DNA from 2 places in the Roseateles sp. P1_C6 genome. Region 2 is predicted to be linked to the other one. Evidence: predicted binding sites of a transcription regulator. Region 2 holds the regulator's gene; the other holds the start of a gene.
The links. Region 2 encodes LexA, which represses DNA repair genes until DNA is damaged. Its sites were predicted from a motif close to ACTGTATNNNNATACAGT; they were not measured.
Positions count from the first base shown of each region.

Region 1: a site for LexA is predicted at 1,477-1,494, ahead of recA (recombinase RecA). Genes of this name have one in related genera too.

Region 1 covers NZ_JBFUAK010000006.1:92,906-96,310, forward strand. Annotated here, with positions in the region: gene AC1D29_RS14455 (regulatory protein RecX) at 1-383, opposite strand, end outside; gene recA (recombinase RecA) at 403-1,440, opposite strand; gene AC1D29_RS14465 (response regulator) at 1,615-2,286, shown strand; gene AC1D29_RS14470 (sensor histidine kinase) at 2,370-3,405, shown strand, end outside.
Region 2 covers NZ_JBFUAK010000009.1:184,248-187,652, forward strand. Annotated here, with positions in the region: gene ubiG (bifunctional 2-polyprenyl-6-hydroxyphenol methylase/3-demethylubiquinol 3-O-methyltransferase UbiG) at 1-243, shown strand, start outside; gene AC1D29_RS20490 (HAD-IA family hydrolase) at 249-917, shown strand; RNA gene ssrA (transfer-messenger RNA) at 930-1,302, shown strand; gene lexA (transcriptional repressor LexA) at 1,357-2,028, opposite strand; gene AC1D29_RS20505 (asparaginase) at 2,111-3,046, shown strand; partial or broken gene AC1D29_RS20510 (PEP-CTERM sorting domain-containing protein) at 3,043-3,138, opposite strand; partial or broken gene AC1D29_RS20515 (esterase-like activity of phytase family protein) at 3,247-3,405, opposite strand, start outside.

The sequences.
Region 1 (3,405 bases), on a different contig from region 2:
CGGGCGCGCTCCAACTCGGTCGCCCGCAGAGACGCCTGCTGCTCGGCATCCAGCTTCAGCCCATGCTGGGCCAGTTCCTGCTGAATGCGCTGCGCGCCAAAGCGGTCGGCGCGCAGGTGCAGGCGAGACGCGACAAAGCGGGTTTCATCGAGGTACCCGTCCGCGGCCAGGGCGTCGAGCAAGGCGTCGACGACGCTCTCGCCTGCCTCGGAGCCGTCCTCGTCGGGCGGATCGCCGTCTTCTCCATCAGCTTGTGCGGCCAGCCGAGCGCGTTGCTGCTGCTCGATGCGCAGCAGCTTGCGCCTCAGCTCGGCGCGGCTCTGCTCGCGCTGGGCCAGCAAGCCGATGGCCCTGGCCTTCAGCGACAGGGGCGCACGCGCCACGACAGTCGGCCGCCCGGGCTTATTCCGGTGCTGCCGTGGTCAGCAGGGCCACACCCAGCGATTCGCGGATCTTGTTCTCGATCTCGCGGGCCACGTCGACGTTCTCGCGCAGGAACTCGCGCGCGTTGTCCTTGCCCTGGCCGATCTTCTCGCCCTGGTAGGCGTACCAGGAACCGGACTTCTCGACGATCTTGGCGACGACGCCCATGTCGACGATCTCGCCCTCGCGGCTGATGCCCTCGCCGTAGAGGATGTCGAACTCGGCGGTCTTGAACGGCGGGCTGACCTTGTTCTTGACGACCTTGACCTTGGTCTCGGAGCCGATGACTTCCTCGCCCTTCTTGATGGAGCCGATGCGGCGGATGTCCAGGCGCACGGAGGCGTAGAACTTCAGCGCATTGCCGCCGGTGGTCGTCTCGGGCGAGCCGAACATGACGCCGATCTTCATGCGGATCTGGTTGATGAAGATGACCATGCAGTTGGTCTTCTTGATCGTGGCGGTCAGCTTGCGCAGCGCCTGGCTCATCAGGCGGGCCTGCAGGCCGGGCAGGCTGTCGCCCATCTCGCCTTCGAGTTCCGCCTTGGGCGTCAGCGCCGCGACCGAGTCGATGACGATCAGGTCCACCGAGCCGGAGCGCACCAGCGCGTCGACGATCTCCAGGGCCTGCTCGCCGGTGTCGGGCTGGCTGATCAGCAAGTCCTGCAGGTTGACGCCGAGCTTCTGGGCGTACTGGATGTCCAGCGCGTGCTCCGCGTCGATGAAGGCGCAGGTGCCGGCGAGCTTTTGCATCTCGGCGATGACTTGCAGCGTCAGCGTGGTCTTGCCGGAGGACTCCGGGCCGTAGATCTCGACGACGCGGCCGCGCGGCAGGCCACCGACGCCCAGCGCGATGTCCAGGCCCAGCGAGCCGGTGGACACGACCTGGATGTCTTCGATGACCTCGCCTTCACCCAGACGCATGATGGAGCCCTTGCCGAACTGCTTTTCGATCTGGGCGAGGGCGGCCTGCAGGGCCTTGGCTTTTTCGGTGTTGAGGGCTTTGACGGGGGCGTCCATGCGAATCTCCGTGGGAATGGCTGAATTATGGGGCAAGCTGTAAGTTTGTACAGTAGTTTGTCCCCCGATCCGCGGCAGTCAGCGGACACAGGATTGAGGAGCATCCTAGGCAGAAGGTGGCTCAAGGCGTGAGCCATCTGCGCAACCCCTAACATCGACGCAGGAGACAAGACCATGCGCATCCTGATTGCGGAAGACGACCAAGTGCTGGCCGATGGCCTGTTGCGCGCGCTGCGCGCATCGGGCTACGCCGTGGACCGCGTCAGCTCGGGCACCGAGGCCGACTCGGCGCTGGCCACGCATGAGTTCGACCTGGTCATCCTGGACCTGGGCCTGCCCCGCCTGCACGGGTTGGAGGTGTTGCGCAAGCTGCGCGCGCGCGGCTCGACGATGCCGGTGTTGATCTTGACGGCCGCGGACAGCGTGGAGCAGCGCGTCAAGGGGCTGGATCTGGGCGCGGATGACTACATGGCCAAGCCGTTCTCGCTGCAGGAGCTGGAGGCGCGGGTGCGCGCGCTGACCCGGCGCGGGCTGGGCACGGCCAGCAGCGTCATCAAGCATGGGCCGCTGACCTTTGACGCCACCGGCCGCGTGGCCTACATCAACGAGCAGATGCTGGAGCTGTCGGCGCGCGAGCTGTCGCTGCTGGAGGTGCTGCTGCAGCGCGCCGGGCGGCTGGTCAGCAAGGACCAGCTCGTCGAGCGACTGTGCGAGTGGGGTGAAGAGGTGTCGAACAACGCGATCGAGGTCTACATCCATCGGCTGCGCAAGAAGATCGAGCAGGGGCCGATCCGCATCGCGACGGTGCGCGGCCTCGGCTACTGCCTGGAAAAGATCGCGTCATGAGGCTCCCCGCCGGCCGGGTGCGGTCGACCGTCCGGGAGGGGCGGGCCTCGCTTGGGAGCGGCCCGGCGCCGCGGCCCGCGTAAATGCCGACCAAGGACGGCGCCAGCCCGCAGCAGGGCTCGCTGTTCGGCGAGATCCTCGACTGGATGCTCGCGCCGCTGCTGCTGATCTGGCCGATCAGCGTCGCGCTGACCTGGCTGGTGGCGCAGGGCATCGCCAGCCGGCCCTATGACCGTGAACTGGGCGAGATGGCGCGCAGCCTGGGGCTGCAGGTGGCGGCGGAGTCGGCACCTGCCAAGGGACGGGACCGTTATGCGCTGGCGCCCGAGGCTGCGGCGCTGTTGCGGGCGGATGCCTCCGACACGGTCTTCTATCAGGTGCTGGGCCAGCGTGGCGAACTGCTCAGCGGCGACGCGACGCTGCCCGTGCCCACCGAGGACGCACCCGTCGTGCCCTGGGAGCTGCATTTCCGTGACGACGAGGTGGGCGCCGAGGCCGTGCGCGTGGCCTATCTGTGGATCTCGCCCGAGGGCCAGGCGGGGTCGACGAAGACCATGCTCGTACAGGTCGCCGAGACGCTGGGCAAGCGCGCCCGGCTGACGAACGAGATCATCAAGGGCGTCATCCTGCCGCAGTTCGTCATCCTGCCGCTGGCGGTGCTGCTGGTCTGGCTGGCACTGGCGCGCGGCATCTCGCCGCTGAACGAGTTACAGCGGCGCATCCGCTCGCGGGAAAGCTCGGACCTGTCACCCATCGACGAGCAGCGCGTGCCCGACGAGGTGGCGCCGCTGGTGCAGGCCATCAACGACCTGCTGGCGCGGCTGGACTCGTCGATGAGCCGGCAGAAGCATTTCCTGGCCGATGCCGCCCACCAGCTGAAGACGCCGCTGGCCGGCCTGCGCACCCAGGCCGAACTGATCCAGCGTGAGATCGATGCGGGGCGTGCGTCGCCCGAGGAACTGAAGCGCTCGCTCGCGCAGATCGCCCGCGCCAGCGAGCGTGCGGCGCACATGGTCAACCAGCTGCTGGCGATGGCGCGCGCCGAGGATGCCGAGCAGGCGCTGCGGCGCGAGCCCGTGGACCTGGCCGGGATCGCCATCGACACGGTGCGGGACTTCG
Region 2 (3,405 bases):
CGCAATGCCAAGGCCTTCCTGCTGGCCATCGTCGGCGCCGAATACGTGCTGAACATGCTGCCCAAGGGCACGCACGAGTACGCGCGTTTCCTGCGGCCATCGGAGCTGGCGCAGTTCTGCCGCGACGCCGGGCTGGAGACGCAGGCGAGCCGGGGCCTCAGCTACAACCCGCTGACACAGCGCTACAGCCTGGGAAGCGACACCGACGTCAACTACCTGATGGCCTATCGCCGCCCGCTGTGAAGCCGCTGGACGCGCGTTGGTCGCACTTGCGTGCGGTCCTGTTTGACCTCGACGGCACATTGATCGACAGCGCCGAGGACCTGGCGCGCGCCGCCAATGCCATGCGTGGTGAACGTGGGCTGAAACCGCTGCCGTTGGCGCAGTACCGGCCGCATGGCGGCTCGGGTGCACGCGGCATGCTGGGCCAAGCCTTCGGCGTAGCGCCGGGGCAGGCGGGCTATGACGAACTCAAACACGAATTTCTGGACCGCTACGAAGGCCTGATGTACGACTGCACGCGGCCCTTCGCCGGTGTGGAGGGCGAGCTGGCAGGTCTGGCCGCGGGCGGCCTTACCTGGGGCATCGTCACGAACAAGGCCGAACGATTTGCGCTGCCGCTGGCGGCCGCATTGCGGCTGGGGGCCGCGACCATCGTCGGCGGCGACACGACGGGCCACACCAAACCGCATCCCGCGCCATTGCTGGAGGCTGCGCGCCGGCTGGGTGTGGCGCCGCAAGCCTGCCTGTATGTCGGCGACGACGAGCGCGACATCCTGGCCGGCCGCGCGGCCGGCATGGCGACCGCTGTCGCGGCCTGGGGCTACATGGGTCCAGAGGCTCAACACGCACGCTGGGGTGCCGATCTTGAGCTGGCTGCACCGGGTGAGCTCTTGAAAGCGCTGGGACTGGCCTAAACTACGCCTCCTGGGGCCGACCTGGTTTCGACGTGGGTGCGGATCCGGAGTAGGGCATGCCGAGCACCAGTTCGCTCGTAAAACCACTGGAAACAAAGTAACTGCAAACGACTCTACGTTCGCACTCGCCGCTTAATTGCGGTTGAGCTTCTCAACGGCAGGCCGATGGGCCGGGCTGAGTTCCGCAAGGGACAAGGCTGAGAAGTCACTCACATCGGCTGGCGATGCGCTGGGTCACTCAGCGTGTTGTGAGATTAAGTGACTGGCGGGAAAGCTAGCGTGCCACTGCGCGAGTTGACCGTGAGATTCAAATCAGCCGGCTAAGCATGTAGATCTGCCCGGTGATGGCTGACGGACGGGGGTTCAATTCCCCCCGGCTCCACCAACCAAAACAAAAGCCCGGTCCAAACGGACCGGGCTTTTTCATTTTCGGTGTGGGTCAGATGAAACCTTGCCCCCGAATCAGTCCGACGGCCAGGCCTTCGATACTGAAATGCTCGCTGCTCTCGTTCACGAGAATGGGCTCGAAATCCGGGTTTTCCGGCAGCAACTGGATACCGTCAGCACCGCGTTTGAACCGCTTCACGGTCACTTCATCACCCACGCGGGCGACGACGATCTGGCCGTTGCGAGCTTCTTTGGCCGACTGAACGGCCAGAAAATCGCCGTCCATGATGCCGATGTCCTTCATGCTCATGCCCTTGACCTTGAGCAGGTAATCGGGCTTTCTGGCGAACAGGCTGGGCTCGACCGTGTAGGTCTGCTCGACATGCTCTTGCGCCAGGATGGGTGCGCCAGCGGCGACGCGGCCGATCAGCGGCAGCGTCAGCTGGGCCAGGCCGGCCAGCGGCAGCATAACCTGACGGGCGCGGTTGACGGCATTCAGCGCGTCGGACTTGAGCCGGATGCCGCGCGAGGTGCCACCTACCAGCTCCAGCATGCCTTTGCGGGCCAGCGCCTGCAGGTGCTCCTCGGCCGCGTTGGCGGACTTGAAACCCAGTTCGGCGGCGATTTCGGCGCGCGTCGGCGGCGAGCCGGTGCTTTCGATCGCATGGCGGACCAGGTCGAAGATCTGCTGCTGGCGGGCGGTAAGCTTGGGTCGGTCTTGCACGGGCGGCCTTTGTCGTCGGGTGCGGGGTTCAAACAGGCTGGAAATCTATCCAGTATCTGTATTTTCATCCAGGAATTCGAAATTGCAAACCCCGAGCGATCTGATCGTCATTCTGGGCACCGGCGGCACGATCGCCGGCACGGCGCGTGACGCGAGCGATGGCGTCGGCTACACCGCGGCGCAACTGCGCGTGGAGGACTTGCTGGCGGCCGTGCCAGCCTTGAAATCATGCCGGTTGGAGGCCCGCCAGGTCGCCCAACTCGACAGCAAGGACATGGATTTCTCCAGCTGGCAGCGGCTGGCCGCCGAGGTGCAAGCGCAGCTCGACCGCGCCGAAGTGAACGGCATCGTCATCACGCATGGCACGGACACGCTGGAGGAAACGGCTTATTTCCTGCACCGCGTGCTGGCGCCGGCCAAGCCCGTCGTACTGACCGCGGCGATGCGGCCGGCGACGGCACTGGCACCGGACGGGCCGCAGAACCTGTTCGACGCGGTGCAGGTCGCGGCGGCGCCGGGCGCAGCGGGCGTCGTGGTGGCGTTTGCGGGCCGCGTGCATGACGCCGTGCAGGTGCGCAAGACGCACAGCTACCGCGTCGACGCCTTCGAATCGACGGACGGCGCGTTGGTGGCGCGTGTGGAGGAGGGCGTCGTCAGGCGCGTGGGCCGCTGGCCGACGGCTGAGGCGCTGGGCCTGTCCCGCATCGCCAGGCCTGCGCCGCAATGGCCACGTGTCGACATCGTGCTGAACCACGCGGGTGCGGACGGTCGGGTCGTGCGGGCGCTGGTGGACGCCGGGGTGGACGGCATCGTCGCGGCCGGCACTGGCAACGGCACGTTGAGCGAGGCGCTGGATGCCGCCTTGCGGGAGGCCGAAGCCCGCGGCGTGAAGCTGCTGCGCAGCACCCGCTGCGACGCCGGACCGGTGATGGACCTGCCCGGCCTGCTGCCCAGCGCCGGGCCCTTGAGCCCCGTGAAGGCCAGGATCGAGCTGATCCTGGCGCTGCTGGCGGCTTAGGCCTTGCGGCGACGGCGTGCCATCCAGCCGATGGCGCCCAGGCCGGCGGCCAGCATCGCATAGCTGCTCGGCTCCGGCACCGCGGCCGTGATGCCTTGCTGCACGAGGTTGCCCTCGAAGGCGAAGACGTAGAACTGGTTGCCATACGTCAGGGCCGTCGAGCCGCCGTTGGGAACGGCGCTGCTCAGGAAGTCGTTGTCGTTGGACAGGTAGAGCGTGTGCATCGACTTGCCGTTGACGACCACGTCCTCGCCGAAGGCAATGCCCTCGAGCTTGGACGGGATCTGCGCGTCGGGGATGCCGGCGGCGTTCAGCGCGGCCCTGATGTCAAGGAAGCGCGTGCCGACGATGGCGGCCGC